Regions from separate parts of the Bradyrhizobium sp. I1.14.4 genome, predicted to be linked through region 3. Evidence: predicted binding sites of a transcription regulator. Region 3 holds the regulator's gene; each other region holds the start of a gene.

Region 1 (3,881 bases), on a different contig from region 3:
TGGCAGGAGGCGCAGGACAATGCGCCCGACGACGACAGCGACGCGTCGAAGAAGATTTTCCGGCCGAGTTGTGCCATGCCGGACAGCGGGGCGACCGGCGGACGCCGGAGCTGCACCGGGTTTGGATTTGTCCCCGGAAGTCCTTGCGTCTCGACTGCCGCAACGGCGCCGGCCATGCAGAGCAGGCCGGCGCCGAGAAGCCACAAATTGCGGCCGTTCATATGACGTCCAGTGATCCCAGAGCGTTAGTGATGATGATCATCAGACGAGCTGACGATAACCGTGCCGGCGGTCGGATCGAGGAACAGCTTGTTCTGCCGATCGTCACCGTCGTGATCGTGACCGTGATCGAAATCGAACATGTCCGCGATCGATTCGACGCTGTCGTCGAACGCGCCGCCGCCGAGACGCTGGCCGTGCAGCCAGTTGTCTTCGATGAAGCGCACCACGGAGGCCTGCGAGATGCGAGTGTGGCTGACGAAGTTCGTCTTGGCGTAGGGCGAGATCACCAGGAACGGGACGCGCGTGCCGGGACCGCAACGGCCGTTCACCGGCTGGCCGTTGAGGCCCTTCGGCTGCGTCTGCTTGCCGATACCGCGGCCGCACTGGCCGGGACCGTTGACCTGATCGGCGGTCGGATCATACGACGCGCTGGTCGGTGCAAGGTACTGGTGGTCGTACCAGCCGTCGGAGTCGTCGTAGGTGACGATGACCGCGGTCTCGCGCCACTCCTTCTGCTTCTGCAAAAAGTTGATCAGCTCGACATTGCCGGCCTGCTCGTCGAGCGGATCGGAGTTGCCGGGATGACCGTCCTGATAGGCCGGCATCTTGATGTAGGAGACCGCCGGGAAGTTGCCGGCTTTCACCGAAGCGTAGAAGTCCTCGAGATCGTAGGCATGATTGGCCGGATCGAGCGTCTTGCTGCCGGGAACGTAGGTGTGGCCCACGGCGTTCACCGAGCTCGGCCGCGCATGGGTCGGGTTGGCGGTCGACTTGTAGTACTGGAACCAGGCGTGGTGCGGGATGTAGTCCACGATGGTGCCGTTGACGTTGCTCGAGAAGGTACTGCGGGCGCAGTTGCTGGTGCCGTTGCTGTTCTTGAGCGTCAGGTCGAAGCCGCCCATGAAGCTGCCCCAGCTGATCTGCTCGGCGTTGAGCAGGTCGCCGATGTTGTTGCTGGTCATCAAGACTTGGCTGGTCGTGCTCGAGCAGGAGTCGTAAGCAGGGTCGGTATCACCAATCAGCGTCAGGCCGCCCTGGCCATCGGCGATCGACGATGACGTGCCGATGATGTTCTGCGCACCGTTGGTCTGGCCGGAAACCACCTCGAGCGCGCCGGGCGTCGACGGACCAAAAGTGTCGGTCCAGCTATTGTCGCTCATCGCGAAGTTCTGGGCGTAGTTCCAGAACGCCGTGACGGTGTTGCCGTCGAAATAGCCCATCACCTGCCCGTTGGTGCCGAAAGCGCCGACGCCGCCGGCAGTGCCGCGGCCGGTGAATTCCGGAAACAGGTCGTCCTTGCCGTTGTCGACCGCCTGCTGCTCGGGCGTGTAGGCATGGTTCTGCGATCTGGTGTTGGCCTGCGTTCGGTCGAGACGGAACGGATTGGTCGCGCCGGTGCCGTTGGCCGGATTGGTGTTCGGGTTGTTGGTCAGCAGATTGGCGTTGGCGAGGTTGTTCACCTTCGGCGTATGCGGCTTCGCGGTGAACGGAATGGAGCCGGTCGGGTTGGCCGCATTCGGATAGGTCGCGAAATAATGATCGAACGAGCGGTTCTCGTTGAAGATGACGACGAGATGCTTGATCGGAGTTTGCGTGTGGATGTCGTGCGGATGATGATCGTGACCGTTGTTGCCTTTGTTGTCGTCTTGAGCCGCGGCGCCGCACATCACCGCAGCGGCAGCAACCAGACAGACTCCGACCGTCGAAAGAAATTTGGCTTTCACCGTAGTGCCCCTTGATTTTACAGATTTATGACGTCGACCTGCGACAAGTTAGCCACCACCGGTGACAGGTCTGTGTCAGTTGTGTGCAATCACCAGTGAATGCGATGACGAATGGCGCGCACGCATGTGCATCGGTTGCAGCAGACATCGAGTGATCAATTTCCGCGCGCATGACGCCCCTCTTCGTCAGCTTCACGCGATGCGGCGATCTGCGGACGCGGCTCGATCATCACTCAATGCAAGATCGGAGCTGTCGCGCTGCAGCGTGTGCTGCGCGCATCACGACCACATCACGACTGCGCCCGCTCGCGCGCATACTGCGTCGGCGGCGGTCCGACATGGCGGGTGAACGCGACGCTGAAAGCGCTCGCGGAGCCGTAACCAACACGCTCCGCAATTTCGGCGATACCACTTCGGTTCTGCCGGAGCATGCTCTCCGCCATCGCCAGCCGCCAGCCGAGCAGATACTCCATCGGTGCGACGCCCACCGCGCGGTTGAAGCGCTCGAAGAACGCTGAACGAGAGAGCGCCGCCTCCTTCGCCAATTGGGCGACCGTCCACGCAGTGGTCGGGCTCTCGTGCATGCGTCGTATTGCACGCCCGGATTGCCACCCGCGACGCAGTACGTGAAGTTCGTCGGATCGAGGGGCCTGTCCCGGCTTGACCCGACTCGGACACGGCACCGGCGTCTTTTTTGGATTTGCTGCTTTAGTCCTTCATCCCCGTAATCGAGGCGCTGACGGCTCTGGGATCGCGCTGCGGCCAGCGGCCGCTTTCGACCTGCGCCAGGAAATCGCCGACGATCCGGTTGTATTCGTCGGGCTCCTCGATGTTGATGGCGTGGCCGCAGTTCGGCATCACCGCAAGCGCGGCCGATGGGATGCTCTGCTTCATCAGGATGCCCGGCAACAGGCATGGCCAATCCTCGTCGCCGGTGATGATTAGCGTCGGCACCGTGATGCGCTTCATCTCGTCGACCAGCGTGTAGAGCGACGGACGCTCCTTCTGCACGCCCTGCTGGGTGTTGGCCGATCCCGCGGCCGAATGCTCGGCCAGCATGGCCTTGAACTCGGCGTGGCCGCGCGGATCCTTGTTCTCGTACTGCACGCGCGTCGGCCCGTAGGCGTAGCGCTCGGCGAAGGCCGGCATGCCCTCCTTGCGGATCATGCCCGCGATCACGTCGGCCTCGGCGCGAAACGTCTCGCGCTTGTCGAGCTCGGCGCCATAGCCGCAGCCGCCGATGCACAGCGACAGCGCCCGTGTCGAGTGGCGCAGACCGAAATGCAAAGTCGCGAAGCCGCCCATCGAGAGGCCGACGATATGGGCCTTCGGCGCGCCGATATGATCCAGCACGGCCAGGATGTCGTCGGCGGCGCGCGCCTGCGAATAGGACGAGACCTGCTCCGGCACATCCGACGGCGGAAAGCCCCGCGCGTTGTAGGCGACGGTCCGAAAGCGCTTGCCGAAATGCCGCATCTGCGGCTCGTAGCTGCGCAGGTCGCCGGCGAATTCGTGGACCAGGATCACCGGATGGCCGGATCCGGTCTCCTCGAAATAAAGACGTACACCGTCATCAGTTGTCGCATAGGGCATGTTGATCTCCTGCCTTCTTGCTTCGCACTCTAGGGAATGGTCGCTCCTGGCTGCGGTTTGGAGCGCGGCAAATACGTGCCGTGGTCCTTGCCACCGACCAGCGTGCCGTCGTCGACGACCACCTTGCCGCGCACCATGGTCAGTACCGGCCAGCCCGTGACTTCCAGTCCTTCATAGGGCGTGTAGTCCGCGCCGTCATGGATCAGCTCGTGGCGGATCGTCACCTTGCGCTTCGGGTCCCACAGCGCGATGTCGGCATCCGAGCCGACCGCGATCGTCCCCTTGCGTGGGTAGAGGCCGTAGATCTTGGCATGGTTGGTGGCGCTGAACGCGACGAAGCTG
Region 2 (3,881 bases), on a different contig from region 3:
TCTCACCAACATCCTCCGCAACGCGGGCATCGACACCAGCAAGGTCGGGATCCGCACCTCCGGCCCGGCCGCCGACATCTACATCAACCTGCAGAACCGCGAACTCGGCGGCACCGTCGATCTGGCGACCTACCGGGCCTTGGTGGCGCAGATCACCGACGCGGTGAAGAACGCGGTCGATCCCAATGCGCGCTTCAACTACTCGCTCAAGGACCAGCGCATCTTCACCGTCGTCGAGACCCGGCCGCTGCAATGCGACGCCGGCACCGGACAGTGCACCAGCAAGACCGTCGGCCAGGACTATGGCGACGTGTTCGCGCTGATGGCACCCGGCTACAATTTCGACGGCGTGCAGAATCCCGGCGTCGCGCGCCAGGGCGATGCGCCGTTCAGCGCGGCAACCACCGCGCTGTCGATGCCGAACTTCTACGGTGCCCACGGCCACGACCCCGAACTTCCGGTGATGAGCGCGACGTTCATCGCCGCGGGGCCGCAGATCCGCAAGGACACCGTGGTGCGGCACATGCGCAATATCGACGTAGCGCCGACCATCATGCGGCTCCTCGGCACCACCCCGCATCAGGTCGATGGCGAGGTGCTGAGCGAGGTCCTGCGCTAGATCTCGCGCCGGTAGTTCCGGCAAATGTTAAGCGATGGACGCCAGAACGGCGTCCATCGCGGCATTAGGCCTCTCCAAATGCATGCAACGTCAGCGCTTTGCGGGCGTCGCCACCGACGCCGTGAGCGCCTCGAAATTGTGTTGCCAATACTGCTCGATTTGCTCGACCAGCGTGGCCGGCAAGGGAACGTAGTTGAGCAATTGCGCCTGCGACTTGCCTCTCTCCAATGACCAGCGCAGGAAGTCGATCGCGGTTGCCGACCGGTCGGGCGATTTCGGCTGCTTGTGCATCAAGACGAATGTCGTGGCCGTGATCGGGTACGCGTCTTCGCCCGGCGCGTTGGTGAGGACCAGGTTGAAATCCTGCGTCGTCGTCCAGTCGGCGCTTGAGGCCGCAGCCTGGAACGATGCGGCGTCCGGCGTGACGAAATTGCCGGCACTGTTCCGTACCAGGCCGAACGAAATCCGGTCGAGCCGTTGCAGCGCGTAGGCGTATTCGAGATAGCCGATCGCCCCTGGAATCAGACTGACGAGCGAGGCGACGCCATCATTGCCCTTGCCGCCGAGCCCGACCGGCCATTCGACCGACGTACCCTCTCCGACGCTTGCCTTCCACTGCGCGCTGATCTTCGAGAGATAGTTCGACCAATTGAACGTCGTGCCCGAGCCATCGAGGCGATGCACCACGGTGATCGCCGCGCGCGGCAGCCTCAGATCGGGATTGACCGCCTGGATGGCCGGGTCATTCCATAATTTGACGTTGCCGAGATAGATGTCGGCGAGCAGCTGCCCGGTGAACTGGATCTGGCCGGGCTTGACGCCCTCGATGTTCACCACCGGCACGACGCCTCCGATCACGATCGGGAATTGCATCAAGCCGAGCCTGTCGAGCTCTTTCGGATCGAGCGGCATGTCGCTCGTGCCGAAATCGACGGCTGCCTTCTTGATCAGGCCGACGCCGATGCTCGAGCCCACCGATTGATAGCTGACGGTGTTGCCGGTCTTTGCCTTGTAGGCATCGATCCATTTCGCCATCACCGGTGACACGAAGGTTGAGCCCGCGCCCTTTGTCTCCGCAGCCAAGCACTGCGTTGCGACGATCAGAGCAATGAAAATGATCGGTAATCTGAAATGCTTCGTCATGCGTTCGAGCCTAGCAGGACGCGCGACATGCCCGTGTGGGCCATGTCACAAAACGGTAATATGAGCTGGAGCGGCAGACGGCACGCGCCCTCAGCCCGCGCCTGGGGCGCAGCCTGCCAATTCCTCCAAACGGGATATCCGCGCAAATTCAATGCTCTAGCGTTGCAGCGTGCAGCCACGCTAGATTGCTGCTTCGCGCGCCAATGCGCGGGGGAGCCAACAAGGTGCCGAAGAGCACAGCGAAGACGGGCGGCGCGACGGCTCCCGCGATAACGCCGATCCTGTCCACCGCGCCGGGCGCGCGGGGCTGGCGCGACTATGCGCTGCTCGTGGCGCTGGCCTGCTGCTGGAGCTCGACCTATCCGCTGACCAAGATCGGGCTCGGCTCGATCCCGCCGGTCACCTTCATCTCGGCGCGCTCGCTGGTCGCCGCCCTGTTCCTGCTCGTGGTGCTGCGGATCCGCGGCATCCGCATCCCGACCGACATCAAGGCCTGGAAGCTGTTCGCCTTCCAGCAGACCATCAACTCCACCGTCCCGTTCCTGGTGATCACCTGGGCGCAGCTCTATGTGCCGGCGTCCAACACCGTGGTGCTGGCCTCGACGACGCCGATCTTCGCCTTCCTGATCACCTGGGCGATCACGCGGCACGAGCCGGCCTCGCCGCTCAAGCTGGTCGGTGCAATCCTCGGCCTCGCCGGCACGGTCGCGATCATCGGCCTCGACGCGCTCTCAGGCTTCGGCAAGGAGATCTTCGCCGAGATCGCGATCCTCCTCGCCACCGTCTCGTTCGCCTGCGCCACGATCTTCGGGCTTCGGCTGTCGGACTACGATCCGATGGTGGTGGCCGCCGGCTCGCTGCTGTTCGGCGGCACCGTGCTGCTGCCGGTCGCGTTGATCGTCGACCATCCCTGGACGCTGCACCCGACGCCACAGGCGTTGGTCGCCACCGTCGTGATGGGCATCTTCTCCAGCGCGTTCGGGTTGATGCTGTTCTACATGTGCCTGACGCGGCTCGGAACGCTCACCACAAACGCGCAGGGTTACCTGCGGATTCCGATCGGCGTCGCATTGTCTGTGCTGCTGCTCGGGGAATCGGTGCCGTCGAACCTGGCGCTGGGCCTCTTGCTAGTCATGGCCGGCGTCGCGGCGATGACGGTGCCGGCTGAGGCCATCAAGCGGTGGTTGCGGCGGCTGCGACGATAGGCTTGCGGCCTACTTCTTGTCGTCCGCCAGCAGCGCGCGGTATTTCGCGACGTCGCGGGTCACGAGTTGCTGCAGCACCTCGGGCGCGAGCTCGTTGGCGTCGGGCGCGACCGTCGACAAATCGACAAAGCGCTTCTTCACCGTCTCGCTCGCGACCGCAGTGCGCGCGGCGGCGTTCAGCTTGGCGATGATGTCGGGCGGCGTGCCCTTGGGCGCGAACAGCCCGTTCCAACCCTGCGCCTCGAACTCGGGCAGACCGGCCTCGGCCGAGGTCGGCAACTCCGGCAGCGAGGCGAGCCGCACGGTCGAACCGACCACCACCGCTTTCACCAGCTTGTCGTCGATCGCCTGCGACACCGAAGCCGCGGCATCGCAGACGCCATCGATCTGGCCGCCGATCGCGTCCGTCAGCGCCGGCGCCGCGCCGCGATAGCCGACCAGTTGCACGTCGATCCCGGCGGCATGCACGAAGCTCTTGCAGATCAAATAGTTCGACGAACCGACGCCGGCATGGCCGAGATTGACCTTGCCCGGATTCTTCTTCGCGTAGTCGATGAATTCCTTGAGATCCTTGGCCGGAAAATCCTTGCGCAGCGCGACGATGCCGAAGGTTTTCGCCACAACGGCAATCGGCGCGAAGGAGTCGGGCGTGAACGCCAGCTTCGGATAGATGGTGTAGGTCGCCGCGTTGGTTCCGGCATTGCCGATCGCGATCGTGTAGCCGTCCGGCTCGGCGCGGGCGGCGCGGGTCAGCGCGGTCGAGCCGCCGGCGCCGCCGACATTCTCGATGATGATGGTCTGGCCGAGCGCTGTGCCCATCTGGTCGGCCACCGCGCGGGCGATCACGTCGGACGTGCCGCCTGCCGCGAACGGCACGATCATCGTGATCGGACGCTTCGGGAAGTCCTGGGCGT
Region 3 (3,881 bases):
AGATGCGGATGCGCATGCCCGAGCGCGTTCACCGCGACGCCCGAGGTGAAATCGAGATAGCGATCGCCGTTGGTTGCGATCAGCCAGGCGCCCTCACCGCGCTCGAAGCCCAGATCGACCCTGGCGAAGACGGGGAGCAGATGCGACGAGGCACTGTTGGTCATGGCGTTCACTGACGGTTTGAAGCCAACAAATTGCCGCGCGCCTTGACGCCAGCGCAGCAACAGCCAGCTTCGGAAAACAAAACGTGCCGCCTTTGCGGGCGGCACGTGCCAAACATTCTATGCTGCGGCCAGTAACTGTCAATCGCCAGAAGCCGGCCTTTGCCGGTCTTCCTGCAATGCGAAACGAGCGCAATCCGGAGCATTCCGGTGCGGTGGAAAAGCCTCACCGCAATGCTTAACTTTGTGGGAACATGTGGACGCACGGCCGCGGACTCTTGCGCCAGAGTCACGCCATATTGTAGCGTTTGGCCTGTCGGGTACGACATCTCGTGCGGCAGTACTGGACCCTCTAAGTAGCCTTCGTGTCTCACGTAAACGTTCGGGCGCAAGACCGCGCCCGGCGAGGGCTAAGGGATTCTGGCCGCTGGGATTTTTATCCAGATTGGCTCGCAGCGCCCGCTCCAATGACTGGCCGGCGCTCCGCGAAAGGAAGAATGCGATGACTGTATTGACCTGGTCCGACGATCGCGTCGAACAGCTGAAGAAGCTCTGGGAATCCGGCCTCTCGGCCAGCCAGATCGCCGCGGAACTTGGCAATGTGACGCGAAACGCCGTGATCGGCAAAGTACATCGGCTTGGCCTCTCCGGCCGCGCCAAGGCTCCCTCCACGGCCGCGCCACGGCAGCGCAAGGCCCGCCCCGCCCAGCACATGATGCGGGTGGCGCGCCCTGTTTCGCGCGGCAACACGGCGCTCGCGCACGCCTTCGAGGTCGAGATGGAGTCCGATCCGATCTCCTACGATAATGTGGTGCCGATGAGCCAACGGCTGTCACTGCTCGAGCTCAACGAAGCCACCTGCCACTGGCCGGTCGGCGATCCATCGAGCCCGGAATTCTTCTTCTGCGGCGGCAAGGCGCTCGCCGGCCTGCCCTATTGCGCGCATCACTCGCGCGTTGCCTACCAGCCCGCCGCCGACCGCCGCCGGCCGTCGGCGAAGCCACAAATCAAGTAGCACTCGGGAAACAAGCCTGGACTGCACGAAAGAAATCCCCGCGAAAGCGGGGATTTTTTGTTGATGCCGTCACTGCGGGGAGCTCGCGACAAAATTGCAGAGCAATTTGCGCTGAAGCGACGAAGCAATGACGGAACCAAGGGTCCAGACCCAGAGTGCGATTGCATACCGGGCCAGGAGACTGCGATTGTTTGGGGCCGTTACGGCTGCGGCTCGGCCTTTGCAAACCGGTCGTCGAGCGCGTAGCCGGCGCCGCGCACGGTGCGGATCGGATCCTGCTCGCGGCCCGGATTGAGCAGCTTGCGCAGGCGGCCGATATGCACGTCGACGGTGCGCTCATCGATATAGATGTCGCGGCCCCAGACGCTGTCGAGCAGTTGCTCGCGGCTGAACACGCGGCCGGGATGCTCGAGGAAGAATTCGAGCAGGCGATACTCGGTCGGCCCGAGATCGATCGGGCGGCCCGAGCGCGCCACGCGGCGCTTCTCGCGGTCCAGCTCGATGTCGCCATAGGTCAGCACGGTCGCAAGCCGCTCCGGGCTCGCGCGGCGCAACAGGCCCTTCACCCGCGCCAGCAGCTCTGGTACCGAGAACGGCTTGACGATGTAGTCGTCGGCGCCGGTGGCAAGCCCGCGCACGCGCTCGCTCTCCTCGCCGCGCGCGGTCAGCATGATGATCGGAAGCTGCTTGGTCTCGGGCCGCGCCCGCAGGCGGCGGCACAGCTCGATGCCGGACAGGCCCGGCAGCATCCAGTCGAGCACCACGAGGTCGGGAATGCGCTCCTTCAGCCTTGTGTCGGCATCGTCGCCGCGCCCCACGGTCTCGACATCGTAGCCTTCCGCATCGAGGTTGTAGCGCAACAGCGTCGTCAGCGCTTCCTCGTCTTCGACTACCAGAATGCGTGCGCTCATCGGTTTAAGTTCTTTCTGTGTGGTGATCCGTTGCCCAGACGCAAACCGAAACGCTTACTTCCTTCAGCAAGGTCCCCGCGAAAGCCTTTTGTCGCGAGGACAATCCGGTTCCGCACGTGCGGATCATGCCCTAGTTGCCCGGCACCGTGGTGGCAAAAGTGGTCATGTCGCCCTTCGGGCGCTTGTCGGTGATCTGCTGGCCCTCGATCATGTAGAACACGGTCTCGGCGATGTTGGTGGCGTGATCGCCGATCCGCTCAATGTTCTTGGCGCAGAACATCAGATGGATGCAGAACGAGATGTTGCGCGGATCCTCCATCATGTAGGTGAGCAGTTCGCGGAACAGCGAGGTGCAGATCGCATCGACTTCCTCGTCGCCCTTCCAGACGTTCATCGCAGCCGGCAGATCGTGCGCGGCATAGGCGTCGAGCACCGACTTGACCTGCGACAGCACGAGGTCGGTCATGTGCTCGAGGCCGCGGATCAGCTTCAGCGGCTGGAAGTCGCTCTCCAGTGCTGCGACGCGCTTGCCCATGTTCTTGGCGAGGTCGCCGATCCGCTCGAGGTCGGTGGCCACGCGCATCGCACTGACGATCTCGCGCAGGTCGATCGCCATCGGCTGGCGGCGCGCGATCGTCAGCACCGCGCGCTCTTCGATGAGGCGCTGCAAATTGTCGATCTCGATGTCGGCGGCGACCACGCGCTTGCCCAGCGCGACGTCGCGACGGATCAGCGCGTCGACCGACTCGGTGATCATCCGCTCGACGAGGCCGCCCATCTCGGCGACCAGGCGGGTCAACTCCTGCAGATCGCTATCGAATGCCTTGGCGGTATGTTCAGAAGCCATCGCTTGTCTCCCCTCAATCATGATCCCGGGGATCATGATTTCGTTGTCCTCAATTTAGCATGATCTGATCGGAAAACCGGTTTCCACTTTTCCGGATCATGCGCCGGTCAGCCGAACCGGCCGGTGATGTAGTCCTGGGTGCGCCGATCGCTCGGTGAGGTGAATATCTTGTTGGTGTCGTCGAATTCGATCAGCTCGCCGAGATACATGAAGGCCGTCTTGTCGGAGACGCGCGCCGCCTGTTGCATGTTGTGGGTGACGATCGCGATCGTGTAGTCCTCGGACAGTTCCTGGATCAGCTCCTCGACCTTGGCGGTCGAGATCGGGTCGAGCGCCGAGCACGGCTCGTCGAACAGGATCACCTCGGGACGCACCGCGACGGTGCGCGCGATGCACAGGCGCTGCTGCTGGCCGCCGGAGAGCGAGAGGCCGGAGGCGTTCAGCTTGTCCTTGACCTCGTTCCACAGCGCGCCGCCGCGCAGCGCCTTCTCGACCCTGTCGTCCATCTCGGACTTCGAGATCTTCTCGTAGAGGCGGATGCCGAAGGCGATATTCTCGTAGATCGTCATCGGGAACGGCGTCGGCTTCTGGAACACCATGCCGACCCGCGCACGCAGCAAATTGAGGTCGAGCTTGGGATCGAGAATGTTGGTCTGGTCCAGCATCAGCTGGCCGACCGCGCGCTGGCCCGGATAGAGGTCATACATCCGGTTGAAGATGCGCAGCAGGGTCGACTTGCCGCAACCGGACGGGCCGATGAACGCCGTGACGCGGTTGGTGCCGAGCGTCAGGTTGATGTTCTTCAGCGCGTGGTGCTCGCCATAATAGAAGTTGAGGTTGCGCACCGTGACTTTCGGGGGCGCGTCCGGAAGCGGAACCTGGGGAACGTGGCCCGCGGCAGTCATGGAGACAGAAAGCTCGGTCATTTTGCGGCCCTTTCGGCACCA
Region 4 (3,881 bases), on a different contig from region 3:
GTCAGCAATGTGAGCTTGTTCGGGTCGGTCATGGCGAAGCCCGCGGTCAGCTCGGGGAAGCCGTGCCAGGTTTCGCCCGGGCTGAGCTGCCAGTAGGACGGATTGGTCGCGAGCTGATCGGTCGAGATCGTCTCCCAGGCGACGTTGTGCACGCCGCCTTCGCGCGCGACGTCCGGGATCATCACGCGGTCCGGCACGAACGGCTCGAAGAACCAGCGCCGCTCCGCGCGCGTCTCCTTCTCCTCGAACTCGCGCTTCACCGCGCGGATCTTCTTGCGCAGCTCGATGCCGAGCCGGATCGTATCGTCCCACAGCACTTCGCCGGAGCGCCCCTTCATCATCTGCGCGCCGACGTCGAGCGAGGCGAAGATCGGATAGAACGGCGAGGTCGAGGCGTGCTGCATGAAGCTTTCGTTGAAGCGGCGGTGCTCGACCCGGCGCTTCTGGCCCTTGATATGGCGGTCGCGGATGTGGATCTGCGAGGCCTGCGAGAAGCTCGCGAGCTGCTTGTGGGTCGATTGGGTGGCGATGATGCCGGGCGCCTCGGGGCCGAGATTGGCGAGCCCCATCGCGAAACGGCCGGAATAGATCGGGTGGAACTTCATGAAGCCGGCCCAGGCCTCGTCGAACAGGATGTAATCGCAGAGATGGCCGATCCGCTTGAGGATCATCTCGGCCGAGTGGATGGTGCCGTCATAGGTGCACTGCTCGACCACGGCGACGCGGAACGGACGTTCCTTCTTCCAGGCGTTCTCGTCCTTGACCAGTGGGTGCTTGCGGATCTGGTCGCGCAGGGCGCCCTCATCGAGCAGGTCCCAGCGCATCGGCCCGATCAGGCCCCAGGCGTTGCGCACCGTCGGCACGTAGACCGGAATGCCGCCGCCGATCAGGAGCGCGCCGTGATGCGCGGCCTTGTGGTTGTTGCGGTCGAACAGCACGAGGTCACCGTCGGTGACCAGCGAGCCGAGCGCGACCTTGTTGGAGGTCGAGGTGCCGTTGAGCACGAAATAGGTCTTCTCGGCGCCGAAGATTCGCGCCGCCTCCTTCTGCGCCTTCAGCGCCGGTCCCTCATGGGTGAGGAGGTCGCCGAGGTCGAGCACGGAATTGTCGAGGTCGTCGCGGAACACGGCCTCGCCGAGATGCTCCACGAACACCCGGCCGATCGGGCTGCGGCTGTAGAACACGCCGCCATTGTGACCCGGGCAGGTCCAGAGCTGGTTGCCTTCCTCGGCATAGTCGACCAGCGCCCCGAAGAACGGCGTCTTCAAATTCTCGGCATATTGCTTGAGCCGGCTGATCAGGTTCTTGGCGATGAAGGGCGGGGTCTCCTCGGACAGGAACACGTAACCGTCGATGAAATCGAGCACCTCGACCGGCAGATCCTCGAAGCGCTTGCGGCGGATCAGGAGGATGATCGGGAAATCGAGGCCGCGCCGGCGCATCAGATTGATCAACGCGGCGGTCTTGCCCTCAAGCCCCTTCTTGCCCCAGTCGACCACCATGCAGCCGATCGCGGCATCGGTCTGCACCGCGATCTCGGCATCTTCCAGCTTGCGGGCGCGGACCACCTCGAAGCCGGAGCGCTCGATCTCGGCAATGATCTGGTTGAAGCGGATGCCTTCGAGGTCGTCGGCCTCGAACACCGGCGCGGCAAACAGGAAGTTGAAGCGTTTGAAATAGTCCATGCGTGTCCCCGAACTGGTCCGGCGCTGACGTGTCGGCACAATTCATGACAGGCAGATGACAATGGGATGGATGGAGGATCGAATACGTTGTTGGGGAGGCGATCTCTCACTGCACGGCGTCAGCCCGTGGATATTCGAGCTGCATGGCGACGAAATCGGCCGTATCACGGCCATAGCGTGTTTCGATCCCGGCAAGCGCCCGGTCGAGCGCCTGCGCGGGCGGCGCGGTGCCGACCGCGGGCAGCAGACGATCTGCGGACCAGGCCGGCGCCACGACTTGCGGATAAATACGCAGGCCGTTGCGGGTCGTCACCGCGTCGCCGGTCGCGGCGAACGTCACGGCATGCGAGCGATAGGTGCGCGACCAGCTGTCGGCGACCAGCGCCAGCGAGACCTCGTCGACGCCGGGAGCCAGCGCGAGGCCGAACTGTTCCCGGTTCCAGAACGCCAGCGTGTTCCGGATGGCGGTCAGCGCGAAGGGACGCGTGAACTTGAAGGCGTTGCTGTCATGTCGCGCGTCCCAGCCGGGCAGGCCGATCTCGCGCGCGACGGCCTCGGCCTTGTCGCGGCCGGCGATCGCCTCGATCAGGGTCAGCGACATCGGCATCGACGCCGAAATCCCCGTCGTCGTCGCGACGCCGCGATCGACCACGATGCGGCGGTCGGCGACGTATTGGATGGCGGGATGCTTGTTGCGCCAGTTCTTCAGATAGAACCAGTGCGTGGTGGCGCGCCTGCCGTCGAGCAGGCCGGTCGAGGCGAGCACCTTGGCGCCGGCGCAGACGGCGACGATCACAGCGCCTTTCTCGGCCTGGCCCCGGGTCCATTGCATGACGGCCGGATCATCGTCGCGGCTCATCGCCGGCACGATGACGTAATCGGCGCCGTCGGGATGCGCGGCCTCGAATTCAGCAGTGGTCGCATCCGGCTCGACCTTCAGCACCGGGAACAGCGTGACCGGACCGGGCCCCGTCGCCAGCGTGACTACATCGGCAACATCCGCGCGCTTGAGGATGCCGTAGGGCATCAGATAGTCAGTGGTCTCGGTCATGTCGTTGATGCCGACGATCGCGATCAAGGGGCGCGCCCGTTTCGGCGGCTTCAGCGCCGCAAGCGTTGCGTCGAGCTCCTGCTTTGCGATCGCAGGCTGAACCCTGAATGCCGATGCGGCGGGCAGGGTGAGGAGCCAGATGCCGCCGATGATTGGAACCAGCGCGGCGACGACGATGCCGCTCCACGCGAGAATCCGCCAGGTCATGATGATCGATCTCAACGTATCCGCTTGCGTCGCCCGGCGCGCAAACTACCCGTCGATCGCATCGATCAAAACGGCGAAATTCCCGCAAAAACGGACACGCGGGTGGCGCAGGCGCGGCTTGGACGCGCAGCCCGGATGTGCGCCAGCGACATCCGGGGGCGGTGTTTCCTCGCATGCCGCTCCGCTCATACCGGCTACAAGCCGATGCGCTCAATAGACGAGATTCGTTCCCGGCGGCTTCTCCAAGGCCGCCGCCAGCGTGCGATACTCCTCGCAGTCGGTGCCACAGATCTCGGCGATCCGCTGCAGATGATACTGCGCCTGGTCGCGGTTGCCCTGTTCGATCTGCCACAGGCCGTAGTAGTTCCACGTCAGCACGTGGTTCGGATCAGCCTTCAGCGCGCGTTCGTACCAGACCTGCGACTGTTTGTAGTCGCCGAGCTTGCGATAGGAATAGCCGATCAGATTGGCGACGTTCGGATGATCGTCGCGGCCGAGCGCGTGGAGCTGATCGATCGCGGCGGCGTAGTCGTTGCGTTCGTAGATCGTCGCATAGACCGCGCGATAGCCGTCACGGAATGCCGGATCGTCGAAGCCGGATTGCTTGATGGGTTTCTTGATCTTGTGCGTTGCCTTTCTGCCCTTCTCCTGAGGGTAGGAAGGAACCGGAGTGCCGTAGCTCGACCCGTAGAAGTCTCCGCCGCCTGCTCCACCGCCGCCGCCGCCGCCACCACCTCCGCCCGCCGCGATGGCGGTCTGCGGTGGGAACAGGACGATCGGCGCTGTCAGAACTGTCGCAAGCATTGCGAGTTTCGTCGGTGACTTGAACATGCACACCTCCCGATTCGACAAGGACAGTCATTGCTCTGAAGCAATAACTCCCGATCGAGGAGAGCATTCCGCGCGTTCTGAAAAATTGTTTGCCGATGCGGCAACCG

What was found. The regulator PhoB, encoded in region 3, activates phosphate uptake and scavenging genes when phosphate is short. The targets are predictions, from matches to a motif close to TGTCATNNANCTGTCAT.
Region 1: a site for PhoB is predicted at 1,963-1,979, ahead of ABIB78_RS18710 (phospholipase C). Genes of this name have one in related genera too.
Region 2: a site for PhoB is predicted at 1,806-1,822, ahead of pstS (phosphate ABC transporter substrate-binding protein PstS). Genes of this name have one in related genera too.
Region 4: a site for PhoB is predicted at 1,730-1,746, ahead of ABIB78_RS24910 (Orn/Lys/Arg decarboxylase N-terminal domain-containing protein). Genes of this name have one in related genera too.

What each region holds. Positions count from the first base shown of each region.
Region 1 is NZ_JBNDLA010000008.1:196,609-200,489, forward strand. It holds gene ABIB78_RS18705 (cytochrome-c peroxidase) at 1-221, opposite strand, end outside; gene ABIB78_RS18710 (phospholipase C) at 246-1,889, opposite strand; partial or broken gene ABIB78_RS18715 (helix-turn-helix domain-containing protein) at 2,237-2,542, opposite strand; gene ABIB78_RS18720 (alpha/beta fold hydrolase) at 2,655-3,539, opposite strand; gene hydA (dihydropyrimidinase) at 3,569-3,881, opposite strand, start outside.
Region 2 is NZ_JBNDLA010000009.1:102,637-106,517, reverse strand. It holds gene ABIB78_RS19915 (alkaline phosphatase family protein) at 1-619, shown strand, start outside; gene pstS (phosphate ABC transporter substrate-binding protein PstS) at 710-1,702, opposite strand; gene ABIB78_RS19905 (DMT family transporter) at 1,987-2,967, shown strand; gene ABIB78_RS19900 (tripartite tricarboxylate transporter substrate binding protein BugD) at 2,977-3,881, opposite strand, start outside.
Region 3 is NZ_JBNDLA010000011.1:57,462-61,342, forward strand. It holds gene ABIB78_RS22370 (aspartate aminotransferase family protein) at 1-164, opposite strand, end outside; gene ABIB78_RS22375 (GcrA family cell cycle regulator) at 664-1,176, shown strand; gene phoB (phosphate regulon transcriptional regulator PhoB) at 1,377-2,087, opposite strand; gene phoU (phosphate signaling complex protein PhoU) at 2,218-2,934, opposite strand; gene pstB (phosphate ABC transporter ATP-binding protein PstB) at 3,042-3,860, opposite strand; gene pstA (phosphate ABC transporter permease PstA) at 3,857-3,881, opposite strand, start outside.
Region 4 is NZ_JBNDLA010000014.1:1,348-5,228, forward strand. It holds gene ABIB78_RS24910 (Orn/Lys/Arg decarboxylase N-terminal domain-containing protein) at 1-1,685, opposite strand, end outside; gene ABIB78_RS24915 (DJ-1/PfpI family protein) at 1,792-2,943, opposite strand; gene ABIB78_RS24920 (tetratricopeptide repeat protein) at 3,154-3,774, opposite strand.